One region of the Hymenobacter psoromatis genome, then DNA from elsewhere that is predicted to be linked to it. Evidence: riboswitches for the same ligand, from Rfam matches in the RefSeq annotation. Region 1 holds a riboswitch; the other holds the start of a gene.
The links. Region 1 has a riboswitch for S-adenosylmethionine ahead of LC531_RS10075 (amino acid permease). Riboswitches for the same ligand answer to the same signal wherever they lie in the genome.

Region 1 (7,863 bases):
CGAACTTTGCTTTGCGGCTCTCCCAACGGCAGCATCTTTCTTTGGGATGTGCCCTCGGGCCGCCTGCGCTAGACCCTGACCGGCCATAATGGCGGCGTCCTGGCCCTAGCCCTGGACCCCACCGGCACCCGGCTGGCCTCAAGCGGGCACGACAAGACCCTGCGGCTCTGGCAAATAGCCACTTGAATTAAAAATGATAACGTAAAAATTCCAAAATTCTTATTTTTTTATTGAAAATTTGGTTTTTGCTTACAAAACCATTCAAATCAAACGGTTCGGCACGCACGCCAAATAGGACCGGATAGACGTAGCCACCAGTTCATTTAGCTAGCGATGACCCTCCGCCTTCTCAAAACCGAGTAGCAGTACGACGACTACTGGACTGGCTGGACGAGTAGTTTGACCAGCAGGTGCCGCCCGACTCGCTTCTGGATAAGCAAATGCAGTTGGCCTTGCAGCTGGTAAAATCTTATGAAGACGCGTATCGCTTTATCCCGCCGCTACCCACGCTTCCAGGACTGGTGGAGAGCCCCACGCTTCATAAATGGCACGCTTGCCACCGGGTTACCCTAATTTCTGACGGGCATTAAAGGGCAAAATCAACCCCCTATGAAACTCGGCTGGCGGTTCGTTGAAGGAAAGCTTCTGGTGCTTCAACTGGTGGTGATACTGGGCTTTGCCGGGCTTGCGTTATGGATATGGTACCAAAACACGTATCTCTACCGACTAGCTACTAGTAAACCCTACCATTATACCGGGATAGGGTTTGCCCTGCTCTTCATTTTGGTAGCTGAAGCGTACAATTTGGTCTTTGTGCTTTCCCAGGTGCTGCTTTTATATCGTCGGCGAAAAGGCAAGCGAGGATGGCCGGGCACCACCTGGGTCGTGTTTTTGCTCAGCACCCTTTCTATTTGGTTGGCCGTGAGCGCCGCTTAACTGCACCTTTGCATTGCTTATGATGATTTTTTTGGTCAGCTAAATGGCCGATAGTTTTCCCGTTCGCTTCGCCATTTGCGGCGTGGGGCACATCGGCCGGCGGCACGCAGCGCTGGTGGCGCGCCACGCCGGGGCGGCGCTGGTAGCCCTTATTGACGTGCGCGACGAGTTGCGCGCCGGCCTCGCGGCCGAGTTTCTTGGCGTGCCGTTCTTTCTTTCGCTGGAAGAATACCTGCAAACCGGCCCCGCCGCCGACGTGCTCACCGTAGCTACGCCCAACGGCTTGCATGCGCCGCAGGCGGTGGCGGGCTTGCGCGCCGGCCTGCACGTGGTGGTCGAAAAACCCATCGCGCTGCGCAAAACCGACGCAGAATTAATTGTGCACACGGCGTTGCAAACCGGCCGGCTCGTCTTTGGCGTGATGCAAAACCGCTACTCGCCGCCTGCCGCTTGGCTCAAGCAGGTGTACGACGAGGGCCGCCTGGGCGAGGTATTTCTAGTGCAGCTCAACTGCTTCTGGAACCGCGATGCGCGCTACTACCAAGCCGGCGGCTGGAAGGGCACGCAGGCGCTGGATGGCGGCACGCTCTTCACCCAGTTCAGCCATTTCGTGGATTTGCTCTACTGGGTGTTTGGCGATATTACTAACATCACGGCCCGCTTTCGGGACTTCACGCACGCCGGCATTACCGAGTTTGAGGACAGCGGCCTGGTCACCTTCGACCTCGTGCGGGGGGGTAGCGGCACGCTCAGCTACAGCACCGCCGTGTGGGACCGCAACCTCGAAAGCTCCCTCACGGTGGTGGCCGCCCGCGGCTCGCTCAAAATCGGCGGTCAGTACCTCGATAAAGTGGAGTATTGCCACCTGCAAGATTACGCCCTACCCCCCCTGCTGCCCACCAACCCCGCCAACGACTACGGCCCCTACCAGGGCTCGGCCGCCAACCACGTGCAGGTGATTGAAAACGTGGTGGATACGTTACAAAAGCGCAGCTTCGCCACTACCAACGCGCTCGAAGGCCTGAAAGTAGTGGAGATAATCGAACGCATTTACGCCCTGCGCTAACTTGCCGCATGACTACCGATTTGGCCGCCCACTGGCACACCCTCCTTACCCCGCTGCTACCCGATTATGCCCGCCGCGAAGCTGAGTACCAGCGGCTGGTTGTCGCCTATTCGGATACCAGTCGGCACTACCACAACCTGGTGCACATCGCCAAGCTGCTGACGCAGGTAGCCCGCTTCCCGGTGCAGGATGCGACGGTGCTCAACCTGGCCATCTGGTACCACGATGCCGTATACAGCGCTCTGCGGCACGATAACGAAGCCCAAAGCGCCGACTGGGCCCTGCAGTTTCTGCCAGAAACCAGCCTCGAACCCGCCCGCCAGGCCCGCGTGGCTGACCTCATCCGCCGCACCCAGGACCACACCCAGCCCCAGCCGCCCGACGATGCCGACCTGCTGCTGTTTCTGGACGCCGACCTCAGCATCCTGGGCGCGCCCGAAGCGGCGTATGGGGACTATGCCCGCCAGGTGCGCCGCGAATACCACCTCGTGCCCGACCTGCTCTACCGCCCCGGCCGCCGCCAGGTGCTGGCCAAGCTGCTCGCCGCACCGGTGCTTTTTCACACCCCGAGTCTCCGCGCCGAGCTCGACGCGCCCGCCCGCCGCAACCTGCAAGCCGAGCTAACGGCCTGGGAAGAAGGTAACTTTAATGCTTAGTAGCCTGCGATTTAGCAATACGCTCATACGCCTTGCGCGTGAGGATTAGCAGCTGCTTCTTTTCCAGGTTGAAGAAGGATACGTAGTCTTGGCTCATCACCACGAGCTGCGTGCAGCCGGGCGGTGGGTAGAGCAGCGAATTACAGATGTCGGTGGCCGTGATGTAGGGATGGGCCGGTAGATGCGTGTGAAACATTTCCTTGATTTCTTTCTGCTCGATACTTTGGCTCATGGGCAGATAGGTGCTGTGCAAGCGCTCAGTGGCCGTGAGCCGGCCCGATTTATCGAAGGTTAGCAGGTGGTCGTTGCCGATGGGAACGATGCCGGCTTGCTGAGGGCCGGTTAGCACGTATACCCGCGTACCCGCTGGGCCGTCGAGCAAATCCAGGTTCAGCGACGTATTGGCCGGCACGGGAAACTCGTTGCGGTCGGCGTTGATTTTATCCAGCGCCGCTTGCCGAATACCAAACAAGCGCGCTTCGGTGGTCGTGAATGCGCCCACTGGCTGAAAATGACTGGTTTCGACGCGCACGTCCTGGCTAAGAAAAACGTAGCTGCCGATGAGCGGCGTGCCCGCACCGCCAGTCGAGCCCTTGGCCCAAAAAACAGTACATACCGAATCACCTCGAAAATAAGTGAGGTAGCCCCCAATTTGACTGCGGTCGATGGTAGTGGCCAGCATCAGGTCGGTGGCCACCCAGGAGGCGCGCTCCGATTGATACAGCTTCAGGCCCTCGGCCAAAATAGCCTCGGTGGGCGGCTCGGCGTTGGGCGAAGCCGAGGGGGTAGGGGCGATTAGGCCCACGAAGGCCATGAAAAGAGAAAGGTAGGCCACAGGGCAGACGAGTAAGGATTAAGACTAGGGCTTGCCCACGCACACTTAATGCCAGGCCGGCATGTAGGCCCCGAAAGCTTGCCAATATACCGGCCCACCGGCTTACGGCCCACCAAATCTTCACCCGCCGCCGTACCTTTGCTCCGTCGAACAGGCCTACCCGGCCCCGCTTGTTTTTATAAAGAGGCGCTGAGAGACAGGTTCTGCGACGCACCGGCACCCGTAGAAAGGCATTAGCCAACCCCCGACCCCGCGCGGAACGGTGCCAACCGAACCGGCCGCCAAACTATGGCGGCCCCAATAAAAGCCAGTGGCTCCTTCTGTTTTTTCGCCCGTTTATCGCAGTTTTTTTAGCGTTGCTGCCCCGTGGAGCCGGCGACGGGGGGTAGGCTGTTGTTGCTGAAAGTCAGCGGTGCGTCAGTAAGTTTTATCTGTTTTTTAGAGGGTTGACCAAGGCTGGCCGGGCGCGAATGCGTACCGGTCAGGCAAGTCAGTACAAGCCCGGAGTAGCCCTCCGCGCTACGTTAGTTTATGCTGAAAAAATCACTGGAGCTGCTGCGGCAGGAAGCGGCCGAGTCGGGCGCAGGAACTCTCAAACGAACGCTCAATGGCCTGAGCCTCATTGCCCTGGGGATTGGGGTTATCATTGGGGCGGGGCTGTTTTCGCTCACCGGCCTAGCGGCGGCCAACCACGCCGGGCCGGCCGTGACACTCTCCTTCGTAGTGGCGGCCGTGGGCTGCGCGTTCTCGGCCCTGTGCTACGCCGAGTTTGCGGCGCTGGTGCCGGTGGCGGGCTCGGCCTACACCTATTCCTACGCCACGATGGGCGAATTATTTGCCTGGATAATCGGCTGGGACCTTGTGCTCGAATACTCGGTGGGCGCCGCCACAGTGGCCATCAGCTGGTCGCAGTACCTCCTAAAATTTCTGGAAAAATATGGCCTGCACCTGCCCGCCCGCTTCGTGCTGTCGCCCTTCGAGTCGGCCACCCTACACGACGGCTCGGTGGTGCACGGCTACGCCAACGTGCCGGCTATGCTGGTGGTGCTGGCCATTACGGCGGTTATTATTCGGGGCACGTCGGGTTCGGCGTGGTTCAATGCGCTGGTAGTAGCTTTGAAAGTGGTGGTGGTTTTGGTATTTATTGCCTTGGGCTGGAAATACATCGACCCGGCCAATTACCATCCCTTCATCCCGGAAAATACCGGCAAGTTTGGCGAGTTTGGCTGGAGCGGCATTTTACGCGGGGCGGGGGTTATTTTCTTCGTCTTTATTGGCTTCGATATCGTAGCCACCATGGCCCAGGAAACTAAAAATCCGCAACGGAATATGCCCATTGGCATCTTGGGTTCGCTCATTGTCTGCACCATTTTATTCGTGCTATTCGGTTATGTGCTCACGGGCCTGGCAAATTATACCGAGTTCAAAAACAGCGCCGCGCCGGTGGCCATCGCCATTGAAAAAACGCCCTACGCCTGGCTCAGCGGGGCTATTATTCTGGCCATTCTCATCGGCTACACGTCGGTAATATTGGTCGATTTATTGGGGCAGTCGCGGGTATTTTTCTCGATGTCGAAAGATGGTCTCCTACCCCCCGCTTTTTCCCGCATCCACCCCAGGTTCCGCACGCCGGTCCAGTCCAATCTGCTGCTGGGCGCGTTCATTGCCGTATTTGCGGGCTTCGTGCCCATCAACATCGTGGGCGAAATGGTGAGTATCGGCACGCTGCTGGCCTTCGTGATGGTGTGCCTGGGTATTATTATTCTGCGCAAAACTGACCCCGACGCGCCGCGTAGCTTCCGCACGCCTTGGGTGCCGCTGGTGCCTATTCTGGGCATTATTACGTGCCTGGTCATGATGGCCAGCTTGCCTTGGGAAACCTGGCTGCGCCTGGCCGTGTGGCTGGCCATTGGGCTGGCTATTTACTACGGCTACGGGAAGAAACACAGTAAATTGCGGCAGGCGGCCGAAGGAAAAATACTGGAATAAATAGCCTATTAGGGGCATGCTGGCGAACATTTATACGCCCGATTACCTTATAAAAAGCCGCCCCGATAGTTTGCCAGAGCGGCTTTTTTAGTATTCTATGCCCGAGTCTCTCACCGCCCAGCAAATCGACCGCATTATTGAAATGGCCTGGGAAGACCGCACGCCCTTCGAGGCTATCTTAGCGCAGTTCGGCCTGGCCGAAGCGGAAGTTATTGTTTTGATGCGTCGCGAGTTGAAGCCTGCCTCCTGGCGCCGCTGGCGTGCCCGCGTGCAAGGCCGTGCTACCAAGCACCAAGCCAAAAGTGCCGTTGAAGGTGCCCGCTTCAAATCAGATTTGCAGCGGGTAATTACGGGTAATAAAATCTCAAAACGAGGATAGTTCAAGGGCTTAATTTCCTGGCTATTACTTACACGGAAATGATTTCAAATGCCAGTTTATTTCCCTACCCCCACCTTACGTGCTAACGCCGTTACTTCAGGTACCCAGCCGCTTAGCAGCAATCCTGCGCTGTAAAGTATCGTGAGCACCCCGCCGCGCAGCAGTAGCGTTAGCCAGATATTGGGGGGGGTAGGCAGCGCCCAGGCTATTACTGCCGAGCCGCCCGCCAGTGCTAGGATGTAGGCAATGCGCCGGTCAAACGGCTGCCAGCCGAAGCTGCGCCACACAAACCAGGTGCGTACCAGGTTGAGGGCCACCAGCGCCAGCGCATTTGAAATAGCTGCCCCCGTAAGGCCCAGCCGGGGAATCAATAAAGCATTGAGGATAATAATGCTCACTGCTAGCCCCACGTTGAAGAGCAGGTCATACCGGTAGCGCGGGCTCGTGACCACAATGATGCCGTTTACGCCCGTGATGCCGTCGGTGAGGCGGCCGGCCAGCAGCAGCAGCACCGCCACTGAGCCGGCGGCATATTCGGGCCGGTGAATGAGGCTGTATATAAAAGGCAAATTGAGCCCGATACCCAGCGCCAGGTAAGCGCCTAGCGCCGTGGTGAGGCGCGTGGTGCGGCGGTAAAAATCCTGCATCTTATCTGCTGCGCCGTCCTTCCAATACTCGGCAATGAGGGGGTAGGCGGTTTTGTACAAGGCCCGAAACGGCACCGCCAGCGCCATGCTGATATTGAGCGCGATGTTATAGATACCCGCGTCGGCAAAGCTGTGCGAACCCAGCATCAGTGAGTCGATGGTAACTAGCAGCGTGCCCGAAATATTACCCAGCAGCGCATAGCCGCCGAAGCGCACCAACTCGCCCACCGGCCGCACCCGCAGCACCGCCCGCGTGGGCCGCAAATGCAGCTCCCCAATAAAGCCTAAATACCCCAGCAGCAGCATCGAAATGAGCGCGTAGCAGCCCAAATACGCCAGCACAAACGTATCGAACGACCAGTAGCCCGCGCCATACAGCAGCGCCGAGCCCACGATGAGCAGGCGCTGGAGCACGTCGGTCAGAAAGGAGGAGAACGAGGTGTGAAACAGTGACTTGGTGTAAGCTTCGAGTAAGTTGTAGAGTAAAATGCACAGCGCCAAACCCAGCATTACGCCGTAGTGCGCGCCCAGCATCCCGGCATCGTGCGGGTACCAGCGCAACACTAGTGGCTGCCCCAGCAACAAAGCAACCACTACCCCGCAAAATACCCCCAGCGGCACGCCTAGCAGCAGCGGCAAAAATCCCGAATGTCCCGTCTCCCGGTTGCGAAAATAGGGAAAATACCGCAGCGTGGTGTTCGTAAAACCCAACGCCGACACCAGCGCGCCCATCGTGGCCAATGACACCAGCACCGACAGCAGCCCCAGCTGCGCCGGTGCCAGCAGTCGCGGCAGCACCAGCGTGGTATTGACGAAGCCAATGCCCAACCCGGCGTAGGAAATAAGTGTGTTGCGCAGACTCTGCCGCCGAACGATACCCAATTCGTTGAGTTAAAAGGTGAGAGTTAAGGATTAGCCAGGAGTTATTTCCTCGGCAATTTCGTGGCCGGTGAGGAAAGCCGCGCCCTGCTGCTGCAAATAGCCCATAATTTCGTGAAATTGTTGGGGGCCGTTCTGCGTATTGTTCGGGTCAAAATTCTCATTGTGCCAAAGAACAGTAGCTACGCCGCCGAATTTTCTTATTTCGGCAAATACGGGTTGTAAAAAAGGTAAAATTTCCTCTGGCACAAGCTGTAAGTAAGCTGGATGGTGCAGGGTAGTATCCATTACTACCAGCGGAATTTCCAGAAAAGTGGCCGCCCGCCCGGCAAAAAAATTAAAGGGATAAAAAGGTTGGCAATAACTGTTACGAAACCCTACGTGCTCGGCAAAACCCAACGTGCTATCATACCTGAAACCAGTTTCTTCTACCACGAAAATCGTGTAGCGTGGTGCCCAGCTCAGGTAGTGAAAGC
Region 2 (7,863 bases), 1.4 Mb from region 1:
CCGATGACCCGGCCCACGACGATTTTACCCGCGGGCAGCTGGCCACTTTCCGGCGCATGGCCGCCGCCATTGAAGAGGTGCTGGGCTATTCAGCTAGTAAACACGTGCTCAATTCGGCGGGTATCCGGCGCTTCCCGGAGGCGCAACTCGATATGGTGCGCCTCGGCGTGGGCCTCTACGGCGTGGAGGCGGGGGCTGAAAACGCCGCCAACCTGCGGGCTGTGAGCACACTAAAAACTACCATTTCCCAGATAAAAACCCTACCCCCTGGCACCACCGTGGGCTACGGTCGCCGCGGCGCGGCCACTACCCACGAGCGCCGCGTAGCCACGCTGGCTATCGGCTACGCTGACGGCTACGACCGGCGCTTCAGTAGCGGCGGGGGGGTAGTACTGCTGCACGGCCGCCGCGCCCCGGTGGTGGGCTCGGTGTGCATGGATATGGTGATGGTGGACGTGACCGACGTGCCCGAGGCCCGGCCCGGCGACGTGGCCATCGTCTTCGGCGAGGGGCTGCCCACGACCGAGCTGGCCGCCCGCATCGGCACCATCCCTTACGAGCTGCTCACCAACGTGAGCGAGCGGGTGAAGCGGGTGTTCGTGAGTGAATAGACGCCACCCGGCCGGCCGCGTGCGCGGCTGGTATTCGTAGTATTTTTCCGATAAAGCGGGCGTGCTTTACCTTAGTGCTTCCAAGGTGGCTTGTAGTTTGCGCAAGCTAGCCTTACTGCCCAAGAAGCTCCTGATAGTACTACTAACTATTTGATAAAGTAAATTTTAGCGTTAGCTGTTCGTTTTTCTTTTGCTTGTGTATTTGGTATTCCGCTATTTTTTAGTACGTATGATGACTGCTACCCGAATTTATTTTTACGGTTTGCTGATTTTTTTGCTGGCGCTGGCCCTCCCTGGCCGGAGCGCCTCCCGGCCCGCCGATACCTCGCTCGAAGGCTTGTGGAAAGGACCACTGCAATTTCCCGGTGGGCAGCTCGAAGTGGTTTTTCGCTTGGTTCGGCTCAGCAGCGGCGAGTACTTCGCCACCCTCGACGTGCCCATGCAGAAGGTCAGTAACCTGGCCGTGCTGGTCACGACGAGCGCCGACTCGGTGCACTTCGTCTCGGCCGAAGCCGGTAGCCGCTTCGACGGCCTGCTGCTGCCCGATGGCGGCCAGTTGCAAGGCACCTGGCGGCAGCCCGGCCTGCGCGTGCCCATGAGCTTGACCCGCACGGCCCTGGCCCGCGTGGCCACGCGCCTTACCCCCCCCTACCACGAAGAGCACGTGAGCTTTGCCAACGGCACGGCTGGCCCGCAACTGGCCGGCACCCTCACCGTGCCGGCGGGGGTAGGGCCGTTTCCGGCCGTGGCTATGCTCAGCGATATCGGCGCGCAGGACCGCAACGGCACCGTGGGCGACTACGCGCCGCTGGGCCAGCTGGCCGACTACTTGACCCGGCGCGGCATCGCCGTGCTGCGCTTCGACGACCGCGGCACCGGGCAGTCGGGCGGCGAGGCCGCCCAGGCCACGACCACCGAGCTGGTGGGTGATGCCCAAGCGGCGCTGGCTTTTTTGCGCACCCGCCCCGAGCTGCTGTCGAGCCAGCTGGGCCTGGTGGGCCACGGCGAAGGAGGCAACGTGGCCCTACTGGCCGCCGCCGGCTCGCAGCCCCCCGCCTTCGTGGTAGGGCTGGCCCCCAATGGCCTGCTGGGCAGCGATATTGCCATGAAACAGCGCGAAATAGCCCTGCGCAACCTGCAAATGCCCGCCAACGAGCTGGCGGGCGCGCTTAAGCGCTACCAGCTTATCATCGACGCTATCCGGCAAACCATCAACCGCAGCCAGGCGCGGGCCATCGTGGCCGAGATGCTGAAGAAGGATAACCCGGTGCTCGATGAAACAACCGCGCAGGCACGGGCCGCCGAGCTGACGACCGTGCCCTACCGGGCTTTTTTGTCTTCTAATCCGGCCGCGAGCTTGCCGCAGGTGGCGTGCCCCGTGCTGCTGCTCTACGGCAGCACCGACCAGCTGCTCAATCCCGATGATAACCTGGCGGTACTGGTCAAAGGGCTCAAAGGCAATAAGGACGTAACGACCCATAAGCTACCGGGAGTCAATCACTTATTTCAGGCCGACCGCGACCAGTGGCCCATCGTGGCGGGCGAGCCGCAGGCCGTCTTCTCACCCGCCGCGCAAGAGGCCATTCGAACCTGGGTAGTGGCCCAAACGGGTGGGCCGCCCGCGCCGGGGGCCGGAATTCAGGCTCAACACTAACGCCTAAGTACTCGTAAGGGAGCGTGTTCTTTCCCAGTTAGCCTTGGGCTGACTTTACGCTTTCTTACCTACCCTCATGACCAAAATCACTTATTCCTTGCTAGCTGCGACGCTTCTGCTGGCCAGCAGCTGCAACAACCTCAAAAAATCGGACGAGAAAAATACGCTCGGGGAGGCTACCGCCGATACGGCCGTAGTAGCCCGCACGGGCGCTACTCCCGGCCAGGTGGCCGCTGGCGCGGCCAGTGCCATTGATAGCACCGCCAGCAAGGCTGGCACTGCTATTAGCAATGCTTTCGACATGACTAAGGCCAAGCTCGCCGACGTGAAACTGCCCGAAGTCAACCTCTCGGGCGTCACGGTGCGCGGCAACGAAGACTACCAGGTGTATGGTGTCGATGAAAAAGTGCTTTTCGATACCAATAAGGCTGTTGTGAAGTCGAGTGCCGCGGCAGCACTCAAGCAAATCAGCGAATCTATTACCAAGCGTTACGCTGGCAAAGACGTGCGCGTACTGGGCTTCGCCGACGCGCGCGGCGACAAGGCTTATAACAAGGAGTTGGGTAAGGAGCGGGCCGAGGCCGTAAAAAACTACCTGGTGACGACCGACAAGCTACCGGCAGACCACCTCACCACCGAGTCGTTTGGCGAAACGCAGCCCGTGGCGACCAACGCTACGGCCGCCGGCCGCCAGGAAAACCGCCGGGTGGAGATTGCCGTGCGCGTGCGCTAAAACCGCAGACTTTGCAGATGAAGCAGCTGGCGCGGAAACGCGCTGAAAATTAGAATTTTGCTGCGCTATTGCCAAAAAAGAGGCTGTTCCGGTGGGGCAGCCTCTTTTTTTGGTAGCAGGCCGCCAACTTTTTTTCGGACAAATTTGGGAATTACGGCGCGGCTCCTATCTTTGCCCGTACCAATTCGGTACTTCCCCGTAGCAGGCAGGGCAGTTTTGAGATGTTTTATACAGAAGCGGCGAGAGATTAGGCTCCGTGACCCGCTGGCAACCTTCACCCGCTGAAAGGTGCCAATTCCTACCCCGGTAGCCGCTGTGTGCGGCCTGGGGGGCTATAAACCGAGTACCACATGGCACACCCCACTTTTTTCGCTACCCCCCGCTCCGCCGCCGCCGCTTTAGCGCTCGGCCCGGAAAACCTGTTGCTAGCTATTGTGGCCGGCCCGGCCCCCGCCATGCGGCGAATGCGCGGGTGCTGTTGTTGCCGAGGCTAACGCTTTCGGCGCTGTTTGCTCCGCTTCTTTTCGTGGGTAGTGTTGCCGCCGGCTGGCTTAGCCCCGGCGCAGGCAGCTTGGCGTGATTGGCAGAAGCCAATCTATTGACTGCCAAGCATTCTTAAAAAGACTACCTGAGAAACAACTTCCCGGAAGCCGCCAAACAGCCAGCAGCACGAAGCTTAAAAACCCTTCTTCCCGCCGTTGTTTTTCCTCAACTTTTTTATGTCTGCCCCCGTTTCCGCTTCCCTATTTTCCGCGTCGGCTTTTCAGCAGGCCCTGGCCGCCACGGCTCAGCACCTGGCCACCGCCCTACCCCCCGCCGCTGCACGCGGCATCGACGCGGGCATCGCCCGCACCGAAGCTGCCGGCATTGCCCGCCACGCCCTAGCCGCCGGTCAGCCAGCGCCCAACTTCACCCTGCCCGATGCCAGCGGCCAGCCCCAGACCCTGGCTGAGCTGCTGAAGCAAGGCCCAGTGGTGCTCACGTTTTACCGCGGCAACTGGTGCCCCTTTTGCAGCGTGCAGCTGCGCGCCTACCAGCTGGCCCTGCCCGAACTGGCCCGCCACGGGGCCACGCTGGTAGCTATATCGCCCCAAACGCCTGACTTTACCAGCCTGACGGCCAACGAGAAAGACCTAACCTTTCCGGTGCTGAGCGATGCCGGCAACGCCGTGGCCCGGCAGTACGGCCTGGCCTACGGGGTAGGGGCTGACGTGGCCGACACCCTGCGCAGCGTCGGCATCGACCTGGCCGCTTACAATGGCACTGCCGACGATGAGCTGCCGCTTACGGCCACCTTCCTCATTGGCCCCGACGGCCTGATTGCCTGGGCGCAGGTGGAGGCCAATTTTAAGCACCGGCCCGACCCGGCCGCTCTGCTGACCGAGCTGGCGCGACTACCAGCCACTGTGCCGGCTTAGACTAGCAACTGCGCATTACTTCTACTTGATTTTCAGCTTTAATATCTTTTTGTTCTTCTTCTCATGGCTACTCCAACCCTTCATTTCGAGACGCTGCAACTGCACGCCGGGCAGCAGCCCGACCCCACCACCGGCTCGCGGGCGGTGCCCATTCACCAAACCACCAGCTTCGTGTTTAAGAACGCGGAGCATGGTGCTAACCTGTTTGCCCTTAAGGAGTTTGGCAACATTTACACCCGCCTCATGAACCCGACTACCGACGTGTTTGAGCAGCGCATTGCGGCGCTCGAAGGCGGGGTGGCGGCGCTGGCCGTGGGCTCGGGGCAGGCGGCGCAGTTTATCGCGCTCAACAATATCCTGCAGCCCGGCGATAACCTAGTTTCCAGCTCCTACCTCTACGGCGGCACCTACAACCAGTTTAAGGTGGCGTTCAAGCGCATTGGCATCGAGGCGCGCTTCGCCGAAGGAGACGATGTGGACAGCATCGAGGCGCTGATTGATGACCGGACGCGCGCCCTTTACGTCGAGAGCATTGGCAACGGGGCGTTCAGCGTGCCCGATTTTGAGCGCCTGGCGGCGGTGGCCAAGAAGCACGATATTCCGCTGGTGGTGGATAATACGTTCGGGGCGGGCGGCTACCTGTTCCGGCCTCTGGAGCACGGCGCGAACATCGTGGTGGAGTCGGCCACGAAGTGGATTGGCGGCCACGGCACCAGCATCGGCGGCGTGATTGTGGACGGCGGCACCTACGACTTCGGCAACGGCAAGTACCCGCAGTTTACGGAGCCCAGCGAGGGCTACCACGGGCTGGTTTTCAACGACGTGTTTGGTAAAAACGGGCCGTTTGGCAACATTGCCTTCATCATTCGGGCGCGGGTAGAAGGGCTGCGCGACTTTGGCCCCGCACAAAGCCCATTCAACTCGTTTTTGCTGCTGCAAGGCGTCGAAACCCTGAGTCTGCGGCTAGAGCGCACCGTGGAGAATACTCTCAAAGTAGCGCAGTGGCTGGAGCAGCAGCCCGAAGTGGCCAGCGTGAACTACCCCGGCCTGCCCAGCAGCCCGCACCATAAAAACGCGGCCAAGTACCTGAAGCGCGGCTTCGGCGGAGTGCTGTCGTTTGTGCTGCACGGCAGCAAGGAAACGGCCACGGCCCTGATTGATAACCTGAAGCTCATCAGCCACCTGGCCAACGTGGGCGATGCCAAGACGCTCATTATTCAGCCGGCGGCCACTACCCACCAGCAGCTGAGCGAAGCCGAGCAGCACGCCTCGGGCGTCACGCCTACGCTACTGCGCCTATCGGTGGGCATCGAGCACATTGAGGATATTCTCGCCGACCTGGCGCAGGCCATCGCCGCCGCTACGGCCGCCGTGCCTAAGGGGAAGGACGAGGCTGTGGATACAATTCCCGAGCCCGAGCCGGAGCACGCCCAACCGCTCGAAGTATAGATTATCAAGCTCTTAGCAATGGTGCCACTGCCTTTGGGCGGGGGCACCATTTTGCGTTGTAGTGCCTTTCCCTCGCCCGCTATCCTATCCGCCGTTATGCCCGAGTTATCTTTTCCCCTCCCTACCCCCCTGCCGCTGGAGAGCGGGGCCGCGCTGGCCGGCGCGCAGGTGGCCTACCGCACCTGGGGTCAGCTCAACGCCGCGCGCGACAACGTGGTGTGGGTGTGCCACGCCCTGACGGCCAACGCCGACGTGCTGGACTGGTGGGCGGGCCTGTTTGGGCCGGGCTGCTTTTTTGACCCCGCCCACTGGTACATCGTGTGCGCCAACGTGCTGGGCTCGTGCTACGGCAGTACCAGCCCGCTCAGCTCCGACCCGACCACCGGCGCGCCGCGCTATGAGGCGTTTCCGCTGCTCACCATCCGCGACCTGGCGGCGGCGCATGAGGCGCTGCGGCAGCACCTGGGGCTAGGCAGTATTCACACGCTCATCGGCGGCTCGCTGGGCGGGCAGCAGGCCTTAGAATGGGCCGTGGCCCAGCCCGAAGTTATTCAGCACCTGGTAGTTATTGCTACCAATGCCCGGCATTCGGCCTGGGGCATTGCTTTTAATGAGGCGCAGCGACTGGCCATCGAGGCCGACCCTACTTACCTGGCCCACGCGCCGGAGGGGGGTAGCGCGGGCCTGCGCGCCGCCCGCGCCGTGGCCCTGCTTAGCTATCGCGGCTACGCGGCCTATAATGCCACCCAAACTGACGACGAGGCCGACCCACGCCTGCGCGACTACCGCGCCAGTAGCTACCAGCGCTACCAGGGCGACAAGCTCGTGGCCCGCTTCAATGCGTATAGCTACGTAACCCTGAGCCGGGCAATGGACACCCACCACCTGGGCCGCGGCCGCGGGGGGGTAGGGCCGGCGCTGGCCCGCATCCGGGCCCACACGCTGGTGCTGGGCATCACGTCCGACGTGCTTTTTCCCCTTGATGAGCAACGCGAGTTGGCCCAGGGCATCGCCGGGGCCAGCTATGGCGAGCTAGAGTCAGACTACGGGCACGATGGCTTTCTGCTGGAAACCAAGCAAATAAGCGAGCAGTTAGAGCGGTTTTATTTGGTAGTTGATTGTTAATCAACTACCCCTACTCAAATACTACCCGTACCGGAACCTGCCCGGCGAAGCGTAGCCAGTAGCTGCCGGCGGCCAGGCCGCCGCGCGGCACCTGCCAGAGTTGGGCCGTGGGTGCGAGGCGGCGCACCACGCGGCCCAGCGGGTCGAGCAGGTCGGCTTCGCCAAGCGCGCGCCAGGTGGGGGGTAGGGCCAGCTGCACGTAGTCGCGGGCGGGCAGGGGGTAGGCCGAGGCCAGGGGCGCGGCCGTTGCGGCCGAGCGCGCCGCCAGCGCGGTACCGGGCAGTCGCAGAATCGGCCGCAGGAAATCACGAATGGTCCAGAAGGCTGTGTCGGCGTACTGGGCGTTATTCTCGAACGGAATGTGGCCCGCGCCCTGGAGGGTACGCAGGGTGTTGCGGATGCCCACGGCCGTGGCGCGGGGGTTAAGGCGGCCACTACCGTACACGTACTTGGGGGGTAGCAGGGAGCCGATTTTACCCTGGAAGTAGGGTACCGTGCGGTCGGCGTTGCCGTGCACGCTGCACAATGGCGCGTTGCCGGCCTCGATGATGCTCGGGCTTTCAGTGGCCCCGCTCAGGCTGATGACGGCGGCTACGGCACTGCTGAAACCGGCGTTGCCGCCGGTGCCCTCAATGCCACCCAGCGCGGCCAGGCCGACGTAGGTGGGCACTTCGCTGGGCTTATCGAGGTAGCCGGTTTCGAGGGCTGCGAAGGCCCCGGCCGACGAGCCGCCCACCACGATATAGCCGCCGTGCACGCGGTACGCCTTGGCGGTGGCCGCATCCTGGCGGAAAAAGCGCACGGCGGCCCGCATATCCTGCATAGCCCGGATGGCGGCCTGGGCCAAGCCCACCGTATCGGCGGGCGCGGCGA

Region 2: it holds a riboswitch for S-adenosylmethionine, as region 1 does, so the genes downstream of both, LC531_RS15955 (peroxiredoxin-like family protein) here and LC531_RS10075 (amino acid permease) in region 1, are expected to answer to the same signal.

The regions. Positions count from the first base shown of each region.
Region 1 is NZ_JAIFAG010000001.1:2,327,262-2,335,124, reverse strand. Features, by position in the region: gene LC531_RS10105 (WD40 repeat domain-containing protein) at 1-72, shown strand, start outside; gene LC531_RS23010 (WD40 repeat domain-containing protein) at 76-186, shown strand; gene LC531_RS10095 (GNAT family protein) at 610-936, shown strand; gene LC531_RS10090 (Gfo/Idh/MocA family protein) at 980-2,002, shown strand; gene LC531_RS10085 (HD domain-containing protein) at 2,011-2,658, shown strand; gene LC531_RS10080 (hypothetical protein) at 2,648-3,493, opposite strand; SAM riboswitch class I at 3,667-3,800, shown strand; gene LC531_RS10075 (amino acid permease) at 4,025-5,482, shown strand; gene LC531_RS10070 (TIGR03643 family protein) at 5,580-5,861, shown strand; gene LC531_RS10065 (oligosaccharide flippase family protein) at 5,918-7,390, opposite strand; gene LC531_RS10060 (DUF7033 domain-containing protein) at 7,421-7,863, opposite strand, start outside.
Region 2 is NZ_JAIFAG010000001.1:3,699,392-3,707,254, forward strand. Features, by position in the region: gene LC531_RS15940 (bifunctional UDP-N-acetylmuramoyl-tripeptide:D-alanyl-D-alanine ligase/alanine racemase) at 1-611, shown strand, start outside; gene LC531_RS15945 (alpha/beta hydrolase) at 841-2,265, shown strand; gene LC531_RS15950 (OmpA family protein) at 2,342-2,998, shown strand; SAM riboswitch class I at 3,222-3,339, shown strand; gene LC531_RS15955 (peroxiredoxin-like family protein) at 3,718-4,416, shown strand; gene LC531_RS15960 (O-acetylhomoserine aminocarboxypropyltransferase/cysteine synthase family protein) at 4,480-5,865, shown strand; gene LC531_RS15965 (homoserine O-acetyltransferase family protein) at 5,962-6,990, shown strand; gene LC531_RS15970 (alpha/beta hydrolase) at 7,001-7,863, opposite strand, start outside.